One region of the Caproicibacter sp. genome, then DNA from elsewhere that is predicted to be linked to it. Evidence: predicted binding sites of a transcription regulator. Region 1 holds the regulator's gene; each other region holds the start of a gene.
The links. The regulator Rex, encoded in region 1, represses fermentation and respiration genes when NADH is low (regulators of the CRP and FNR family bind a similar motif). The targets are predictions, from matches to a motif close to ATTGTTAANNNNTTAACAAT.
Positions count from the first base shown of each region.

Region 2: a site for Rex is predicted at 1,580-1,599, ahead of ACLQ3M_RS04995 (acetyl-CoA C-acetyltransferase). Genes of this name have one in related genera too.
Region 3: a site for Rex is predicted at 1,827-1,846, ahead of ACLQ3M_RS01085 (phosphoglycerate kinase). Genes of this name have one in related genera too.

Region 1 covers NZ_JBJKOP010000036.1:363,435-366,710, forward strand. Annotated here, with positions in the region: gene ACLQ3M_RS10935 (NADP-dependent isocitrate dehydrogenase) at 1-1,103, shown strand, start outside; gene ACLQ3M_RS10940 (redox-sensing transcriptional repressor Rex) at 1,141-1,782, shown strand; gene ACLQ3M_RS10945 (LemA family protein) at 1,860-2,417, shown strand; gene ACLQ3M_RS10950 (DUF2207 domain-containing protein) at 2,561-3,276, shown strand, end outside.
Region 2 covers NZ_JBJKOP010000029.1:13,309-16,584, forward strand. Annotated here, with positions in the region: gene ACLQ3M_RS04985 (alanyl-tRNA editing protein) at 1-687, shown strand, start outside; gene ACLQ3M_RS04990 (phosphoribosyltransferase) at 802-1,440, shown strand; gene ACLQ3M_RS04995 (acetyl-CoA C-acetyltransferase) at 1,656-2,840, shown strand; gene ACLQ3M_RS05000 (enoyl-CoA hydratase-related protein) at 2,884-3,276, shown strand, end outside.
Region 3 covers NZ_JBJKOP010000008.1:53,021-56,296, reverse strand. Annotated here, with positions in the region: gene ACLQ3M_RS01100 (hypothetical protein) at 1-632, opposite strand, end outside; gene ACLQ3M_RS01095 (hypothetical protein) at 904-1,083, opposite strand; gene ACLQ3M_RS01090 (tRNA (cytidine(34)-2'-O)-methyltransferase) at 1,240-1,740, shown strand; gene ACLQ3M_RS01085 (phosphoglycerate kinase) at 1,896-3,089, shown strand; gene tpiA (triose-phosphate isomerase) at 3,158-3,276, shown strand, end outside.

The sequences.
Region 1 (3,276 bases):
TTGACCTGAAAACAGAGTATTATGATCTTGGACTAAAACACCGCGACGAGACAGAGGATCGTGTGACCGTTGAAGCGGCGCAGGCGATCGAAAAATTCGGCGTCGGTGTTAAATGCGCCACCATTACCCCGAACGCGGACCGGGTGAAAGAGTATGATTTGAACCAAATGTGGAAATCTCCGAATGGGACGATCCGTGCGATTCTGGACGGCACGGTTTTTCGCACTCCGATTCTGGTCAAGGGAATCACGCCGCTGGTTCCGGCCTGGAAAAAGCCGATCACAGTGGCCCGCCACGCTTACGGCGACGTATACAGGAATGTGGAAATGGCTGCCGCTGCGGGCTCAAAGGCGGAATTGGTAGTTACGGATGCCGCCGGAAACGAAAAACGAATGACGATCCATGAATTTCAGTCATCCGGCATTGTTCAGGGAGTCCACAATCTTGATGAGAGTATTTCCAATTTTGCTCACTCCTGTTTCCAGTATGCTCTTGGTGTAAAAAAAGATATTTGGTTTTCCACAAAAGACACGATTTCCAAAACATACGATCACAGGTTTAAAGATGTTTTTCAGAATATTTTTCAAAAAGATTATGAGGAAAAGTTCAAAAAGGCTGGAATCACTTACTTTTATACGCTGATCGACGATGCTGTTGCGCGCGTGATCCGCTCAGAGGGCGGGTTCATCTGGGCTTGCAAAAACTATGACGGTGATGTCATGAGCGACCTGGTTGCAACGGCGTTCGGAAGTCTGGCCATGATGACCAGCGTATTGGTTTCGCCAAAGGGAGTCTATGAATATGAAGCGGCCCACGGTACGGTTCAGCGCCATTATTACCGGCACTTAAAGGGAGAAAAAACTTCTACCAATCCGCTTGCCACTTTGTTTGCCTGGACGGGCGCGCTGAAAAAGCGCGGTGAACTCGACGGGATACCGAAACTGTCTCAATTTGCCGAAAAGCTGGAGCTTGCTTCAATTCGGACGGTGGAAAGCGGAACAATGACGGGAGATTTATCGGGAATATCAACGTTACAAATGAAAAAAACGGTGGATACGGAAACCTTTTTGGGTGCCGTTCGCAGAACTATGGATCAGCTTTAATCAGTTTCATGTTTCACTTGAATTGGAGGAATGCGTCATGTCAAGACGTGAAAAGGTTTCTATGTCGGTAATCAGGCGCCTGCCGCGTTATTACCGCTTTTTGATTCATTTAAAAGAGAAAGGCGTCACGAGGATTTCTTCGACGGAGCTTTCGGCTAAGCTGGGTCTTACCGCTTCTCAAATTCGTCAGGACCTGAATTGTTTTGGCGGCTTTGGCCAGCAGGGCTACGGATATATCGTCAGTCAGCTCTGTGACGAAATCGGCAATATACTCGGCCTTTCCGGTAAATACCCCACCATCCTGTTCGGCGCCGGGAACCTTGGCCGGGCAATCAGCACCCATATGTCGTTTGAGTCGGAGGGATTCCGCCTGATTGGAGTTTTCGACAATTCGCCGGAACGAATTGGGACGGAGCTTGCAAACCTGAAAGTGAGGGATGTAGCGGGTCTGGAGGAATTCTGTAAAAAGGAAAAGCCGGTCATGGCGATTTTCTGTGTGCCCAGAACCGCGGCCAGTCAACTTGCTGAACAGCTTTATAATCTCGGAATTCGCAATTTCTGGAATTTCAGCCATTATGATCTTTCCATGCAGTACCCCGACGCTATTGTTGAAAATGTTCATCTGAATGATAGCCTTATGACTTTATGCTACCGGATTTCCGATCAGTCTGCCAAATAAACGGCAGAAAGGCAGCCGCATATTTTTTGAGCTTTATCGGATCATAAGAAACAGGTGAAACAGAAGGAGGTAATTCTATGGGTTGGATTCCGCTCGCAATTCTTTTGGCAATACTGCTGATACTGGTTGTCTGGTGTGTTTCGGCTTACAACAGGCTGATCTCATTTTCTGTCCGTGTTGACAACAGCTGGTCTCAGGTGGACGTACAACTGAAAAAAAGATTTGATCTGATTCCAAATCTGGTTGAAACGGTAAAGGGTTACGCAGCGCATGAAAAGTCTACCCTGTCGGAAGTGACGAAATGGCGCGGCGCGGCGATGAATGCAAAAACGCCGGAGGAAGCGATGGAGAATAACGCCAAGCTTTCAAGGGCAATCGTCAATCTTTTCGCGACCGCGGAACAGTATCCGGATCTGAAAGCAAATCAGAATTTCCTGAATCTGCAGGATCAGCTTCGCGAAATAGAAAGCAAAATTGCCGTTTCCCGCCAGTTTTATAATGATACGGCTATGAAATACAACGAATACGTCATGCGTTTTCCGTCAAATCTGATTGCGTCGGTGTTTCATTTCAACCAGAAAAAATACTTTGAAATCGAGGAAGCGGACCGGGCTGTCCCGCAGGTGAAATTTTGAAATCAATAATGAATCATAGGGAAGCCGGAAAAATTATCCCCAAATTACAACTGCGAGCCTTTTTCCTATTAACGGCGGTCTTGTTCTGCTTTCTTCCTTTGACCGCCTGCTCGGATGATTATGATAAAAACTCAAGGCAAGTGTTGCAGAAGCTGAACGTTTCCGCGGCTTTGATGGAAAACGGAGACATGACGGTCTCTGAAACATGGAAAATCAATTTAAAAGACCGCAACAAACCCTATCGGAACATCTATAAGTCCTTTTCTTTAAAAGCAGGCGAGTCCGCAGAAATTACAGATTTAACCGTTTATGACGAGGACCGGGGGATTCCTTATTCCTTTGCGGGCGATGTTGACCCGGAAAGTGTTTCCGGCGATGAAATGCAGGACCAATGTTACCTTTATCAAACCGGAAATCAGGTTGAAATCGGCTGGTTTATGCCTTCGATTGAAAAAGGCGTCCGGACGTTTACCTTTACTTACAGAATTAAAAATCTTGTCACTGTTTATCAGGACACGGCGGTTTTATATAACTATTTTCTTCCGAGCAATTTCAGCCTTCCCGTCACTGTGATGGACGGCACGATCCGCTTTCCGTCCGGTGGCAACAAAAAGGATGTACGCGCGTGGCTGCATACGGATGTGAAAAGCAATCTGTCGATTGACTCCAACGATCAAATCAGTTTTACGGCCTCTTCTATTCCGGCGGGTCATTCGGTTGAAGTCCGCCTTTGCATGCCGCCGCAGTTGTTTCCGTCTTCTAAAAATGTCGTTTCCCAGGCGGTTTTGCCGGGGATTGAACAGGAAGAACAAAAATGGGCTGACGAATACGAGCGGAAGCTTCGAATGGAATTCCTGCT
Region 2 (3,276 bases), on a different contig from region 1:
CAGGAGCTGGGAAGTATTCCTTACAGAAGCAAAAAGGAACTCACCGGCCGTGTTCGGATCGTTGAGTTTCCCGGTTACGATATCTGCGCCTGCTGCGGCACCCATGTGGAGCGTACCGGAGAAATCGGCGCGGTTAAGATGTTGTCTTCCCAGCGGTACAAAGGCGGGACCAGACTGACAATGGCCTGCGGCGGTCAGGCCCTTCGGGATTACGGAGAGAGGGTAAACAGCGTATCTTCCGTTTCCGCGCTGCTTTCCGCAAAGCCGGCGGAGATCGAACAGTCTGTCGAACGGGTTCTGCGCGATAACGCGGATTTAAAGCGGCGGCTTTCCGCCCTTCGGGCGGAAATTTTTCAGTTGAAGGCGGGCGCTATTGCCCCGGGCTGCGGAAATATTCTGATCTTTGATGACGACCTGACTCCGGACGAGCTTCGCCGGTTTGCGCTGATTTTGTCGGAACGCTGTTCCGCGACGGCCGCGGTTTTTTCCGGCGGTGATTCAAAAGGGTACCGATATGCCGTGTCCGACCCCACAAATGACGTCAGACCCTATGCGAAAGAACTGTCCGCCGCTTTTTCCGGAAGGGGAGGCGGCCCGAAGGAACTGGTGCAGGGTTCGATAAGCGGAATGCAAAAAGAAATCAAATTGTTTTTTGAGCAAAAAGCGTTCCGCTGTCAGGAATCGTAAAACCGCGATGTGAAATTATGCAGAATACCCTAGATTGCGTAAAAAAATCTTGCACCTTTGGGGAATCAATGCTATAATATTTACGACTTTTATTGGGAAAGTGGTGTGCCGGTCATGGAAAGCAGAACAGTTCAAGTTCATTGCGATAAAAACCGGGATATTGTTTTGAATCTTATCCCGGGGCACTTTGCAACCTCGCATTCTCACGTGAACTATTACATTGACATGACAGGCATTAAACATCAGCAGAAAATTGCCAAACAGGCAGCGGAATTCATGGCTGAAAAGTACATCAATTCCGTGGCCGTTGATACGATCATCTGTATGGACGGCTGCGAAATAATCGGTGCTTTTTTGGCGGAGGAACTCTCAAAATCAGGTATTTCCTCCCTGAATGAGGGAACCGACATCAGCATTATAACCCCCGAATATCCCAATGGGCAGCTTCTGTTCCGCGACAATGTCCAGGATCGGATCTGGAACAAAAACATTCTTTTACTTGTGGCTTCCGCAACCACCGGCAAGACGATTAACCGCTCGCTGGAATGCATCCGTTATTACGGCGGCAAAATCGTAGGAACCTCCGCGATTTTCAGCGCGATCGGAAAGACCGGCGGCATAGAGGTCAACTCTATTTTTACCAGTGATGATTTACCGAATTATTTTACCTGCTCCGTTCTTGACTGTCCGTATTGTCAAAAGGGGCAGAAGATTGACGCGATTGTGAATAGTTACGGATACTCCAAAATTTAAGGCTGGCAGGCGCATGCCAAGTGCGCCTGTTTTCATATTATCCACGATGCGGAATTTGTTTCACAATATGGATAATTTGAACGGTTTTCGCAAGAGTTTTTGTTAAATTTTTCAAACCTAGCCTTGCAACTCGGGATATATTGTGATATATTTAACATAGTCTGTTGTAAATAGTAGTTCGGAAATTTTTGTTGGAATTTAAGGAGGAAAAACCTATGTCAAGGAAAATCGTTGTAGCAGGTGCTTGCCGTACGGCAATCGGTAAATTTGGTGGGACTCTCTCCAATGTGCCTTTGGTTAATATTGGCACGACGGTTGTAAAGGAATCCATGAAACGCGCCGGTATCTCGCCGGATCAGGTGGATGAAGTCATTCTTGGCTGCGTTTATCAGGCCGGTGTTGGCCAGAACATTGCGCGTCAGGTTTCTGTCGGCTCAGGCATTCCGATTCCGGTACCGGCTTTTACTCTGAATAATATGTGCGGTTCCGGTTTGAAAAGCATCAATGTCGCTGCGGCAATGATCGCGGCCGGCGAAGCGGATGTCATTGTTGCGGGCGGTATCGAGAACATGTCCAGCACGCCTTACCTGCTGAAAAACGCAAGATTCGGTTATCGTATGCGCGACGGCAAGCTGATTGATTCCCTGATTTACGATGGTCTGGAAGACACATTCAATCATTATCATATGGGAATTACGGCGGAAAACGTCGCAGAAAAATATGGAATTACCCGTCAGATGCAGGATGAGTATGGCGTAATGAGCCAGAATCGTGCCGAAAAGGCGTTAAAAGAAGGCAAATTCAAAGAAGAGATCATCCCGATGGAAGTTAAATTGAGGAAACAAACGGTCCTGTTTGACACAGACGAGGACATTCGTCCCGGCACGACCATCGAAAGCCTTGCAAAACTGAGGCCGGCATTCAAACCGGACGGAACCGTTACGGCCGGAAACGCTTCCGGTATTGACGACGGTGGTTCCGCGGTTGTTCTTATGTCGGAAGAAAAAGCGAAAGAGCTTGGTGTAAAGCCTCTGGCAACATGGGTTGCAGGTTCGTGGGCAGGCGTTGATCCGGCTTACATGGGACTTGGTCCGATTGAAGCAACAAAAAAGATTATGGCGAAAACCGGCCTGACCGTTTCGGATATGGACCTTGTGGAAGCCAACGAAGCGTTTGCAGCGCAGACCCTTGCGGTTGCACACGACCTGAAGCTTGATATGGACAAGACGAACGTAAACGGCGGAGCGATTGCTCTCGGCCATCCGGTCGGCTGCTCCGGCGCGCGTATTCTCACCACCCTGATTTATGAAATGAAGAGGAGAAAGAGTGAGCTGGGCCTTGCGACTCTTTGTGTCGGCGGCGGCATGGGCGTTGCCACCATTGTTAAAATGGAAGGCTAATCAGTCATCAAACTGAAACATTTTAGGAAAGAAGGCAATGAAGATGGGGTACGTGAAGTATGAGCAGAAGGATCTGGTCGGGGTCGTTACCATTGACCGCGAAAAGGCTCTGAATGCCCTCAACACCGAAGTCCTTGCCGACCTGGAAGCGGCGGTCGACGCGATTGACCTTGGGAAAACCCGCTGCGTGATTATTACCGGCGCCGGTCAGAAGGCCTTTGTCGCCGGAGCGGACATCGGCGCGATGAGCACGATGACAAAGGAACAGGGCCGGGTGTTCAGCAAGCGCGGCAATGATGTTTTCCGCAAGATTGAAAGCCTGCCGATCCCCGTCATTGCGGCCGTCAACGGTTTTGCGCTGGGTGGAGGATGTGAACTTTCGCTCAGCTGCGACATCCGCATTGCGTCCGAAAACGCTTTGTTCGGTCAGCCGGAA
Region 3 (3,276 bases), on a different contig from region 1:
GGATCGGGAACGCCGCCGTTTTCCTCCAGCCGCCAGAAAAGAGCAAGGCGCTTTTCCCGTTCCGCCCTCCCGCAGTAGCAGAAAAGGCCATCGCCGGTGCGAGCCAGCACCTTGGGCTCGCCGCCCGCGGCGCTGTTGACATAGCTCTGCGCCGCCGTTCCGGGAGCCACGGGGCATGAAAGCAGCTCCTCCCGGCGGTACCTGCCGGAGTTTGTATCGAATAAAAGCAGTTCAATGCCATTCCCGACCGGGCGCAGGACGGCTTCCGGCCTGCCGGGGGTCCCGGCGAAATACGCGGTGCGCAGCCACTCAAGATGAGTCCCGTACACCGATTCGGATACGATTTCTCCGGAAAGGTTCCGGCTGACAAGGCAAAAGCCGTCCGGGCGGCGGAACGCCTCCTGCACCACGGTTTTGCCGGAAATCTTGCGCCAGCGGAATTCCCCCCCGCCGATCTTATAGCGCGTGCGGACAATCCGCCCGGCTTCCACCCCGCGCGCCGAGCCTTTCGCCGTGCTGCCGGAAAACGCCTTTTCCCGCGCGGCGGCCAAAAGAGAATCCCTTTCCCCGCCGCCGTCGAACGGGCGGTAGGATACCGTATGGAAGACAGTCTGCAAAGGATTTTCCGACATGGGTTCAGAACCCCTTTCCCTAGGAAACTCTTCCCTTTTTCTTTTCTTGTTCTATCCTACCTTATTTCCAAGGAATTTTCAAGGATTCCACTAAATTCTCACGGTGGAACAATTATGTAACAAATTTTCCAGTTCTTCGCGCTTCTCATTAGCATCATAGTATTTTTATTGATGACGGACTCGCCGGCGAAGCCCGCGCGGAAAAGGGTTGCGCAAAGGAAGGGGGACGGGCTATAATAAGTCCGTCCCCCTCGGGTTTTGATTCATATTCCTACTTAAACAGATACTGCATGCTGTCCATCAGATCCCCGACCGTATGCAGCGTTTTGTTCGCGCGTTTGCGGAAGCCGCGGTTGTTTTTCATCATCTGATTCCCGACCGTCGCAAGAGCCATTCCGGCGACAAGGCCGGTGCCGATCCCGCGGACAAAGCCCATGGTTTGCTTATACATTCTATAAAACCTCCAAACACAGAAAAAAGTATGAGTAAAATAAATGAGATTACACCCTTTCATTATTCTGCCTCTTTTCTTTCGAAATATTGAAGTGAAACGCTGGAAAAGCTGTCCTGAAAATCACACATTTTTTTCATTAAAAAGGAGAATACTATGCCGGAACTGAATATTGTCATGGTGGAACCGGAAATCCCGCAGAACACCGGAAACGTCGCGCGGACCTGCGCCGCGACGGGCGCGCGGCTGCACCTAGTCGGGCCGATGGGGTTTCAGATCGACGACAAAAAGCTGAAGCGCGCCGGGCTGGATTACTGGCACCTTCTGGATATTACCTGTTACGAGAGTCTTTCCGAATTTTTCAGCCGCAATACCGGTAATTTTTTCTATTTTTCCACCAAAGCGCAGCACGTTTACACGGAGCCGGCCTATCCGGACGGGTGCTACCTGGTCTTCGGGAAAGAAACCGCCGGGCTGCCGGAAAAGCTGCTCTACGAGAATCCGGACTCCTGCGTCCGGATTCCGATGAGAAACAACCCCGGCGCCCGCAGCCTGAACCTTTCGAATTCCGTCGCGGTCGGCGTGTTCGAGGTTCTTCGCCAATGGAATTTTCCCGGCATGCTGTGCAGCGGGCAGCTTCGGCAATATCACTGGTAATGAATCCCCTTTTCTTCCAAAATTCGTGCCAGTGCAAACCCGGAAATGCTTGAAAATGCCATTCGTTGGTTGTATAATAGAAAAAGTTTGTTAGAAAGGTAACAATATCGAAAAGATCTCCCAAAATTCTGCCTGTTGAGAAGGAGAGGTATCTGATGAACGCTTTAAACAAAAAAACCGTAGAGGATATTGACGTAAAGGGTAAGCGGGTTCTGGTCCGCTGCGACTTTAATGTTCCGTTTGACTCGGAGGGAAACATCTCCGACCCAAAGCGGATCGACGAAGCCATGAAGACAATCCGCTATTTGAGGGATCACGGAGCGAAAGTGATTCTTTGCTCTCACCTGGGCCGCCCGAAGGGCGAGTTCAACCCGAAATTTTCCCTCGCGCCGGTCGCAGGCTATCTGTCTAAAAAGCTGGGCGCCGAGGTTAAGATGGCAAAGGACGTTATCGGGGAAAGCGCGAAGAGCATTGCCGCCGGCCTGAAGGACGGCGAAGTGGAGCTTCTTGAAAACGTCCGCTTCCACAAGGAAGAGGAAAAGAACGACCCCGCCTTTGCAAAGGAGCTGGCTTCCCTCGCGGACATCTATGTCAACGACGCGTTCGGAACCGCGCACCGCGCGCACGCCTCCACCGCGGGCGTCGCGGAGTATCTGCCCGCCGTGTGCGGATACCTGATTCAAAAGGAAATCACCATTATGGGCGGCGCGCTCGCGAACCCGAAACGCCCGTTCGTCGCGATCCTCGGGGGCGCGAAGGTATCGGATAAGATCGGCGTCATCACCAATCTGCTGGACAAAGTGGATACGCTGATTGTCGGCGGCGGCATGGCCTACACCTTTATGAAGGCGCTCGGCTATTCCATCGGCTCCTCTCTGTGCGAAGAGGACAAAGTCGGCCTTGCTTCCGACCTGATGGCTAAGGCGAAGGAAAAGAACGTGCGTTTCCTGCTGCCTGTGGACAATGTGGTCGCCGACGAATACGAAAAGGACGCTCAGTACAAGACCGTCAATTCCGATACAATCCCGGACGGCTGGATGGGCCTTGATATCGGCGAGAAAACCCGCAAGCTGTTCGCAGACGCCATTTGCGGAGCCGGAACCGTCGTCTGGAACGGCCCGATGGGCGTAAGCGAATGGGAGCATTTCGAGGGAGGCACCGTCGCCGTCGCAAAGGCGGTTGCCGACAGCGGCGCCGTTTCGATCATCGGCGGGGGCGATTCCGCCGCCGCGGTTGAAAAGCTTGGCTTTGCGGAAAAAATGACCCACATTTCAACAGGCGGAGGCGCGTCTCTTGAATTTCTGGAAGGCAAGGAACTGCCCGGAATCGCCTGCCTGAACGATAAATAAGGCGGAAGGGGCGGCAAACCGCCCCTTCCTTTTCATTCGCATTAATGATGATACAGGAGGCTACAGTCATGAATAAAAAGCTCAGAAAAGCAGTCATCGCGGGAAACTGGAAAATGAACAAAACCCCGGAAGAAGCAAAAGAACTGATCGGCGCTATTCTTCCTTTGGCTAAGGACGCGGGATGCGA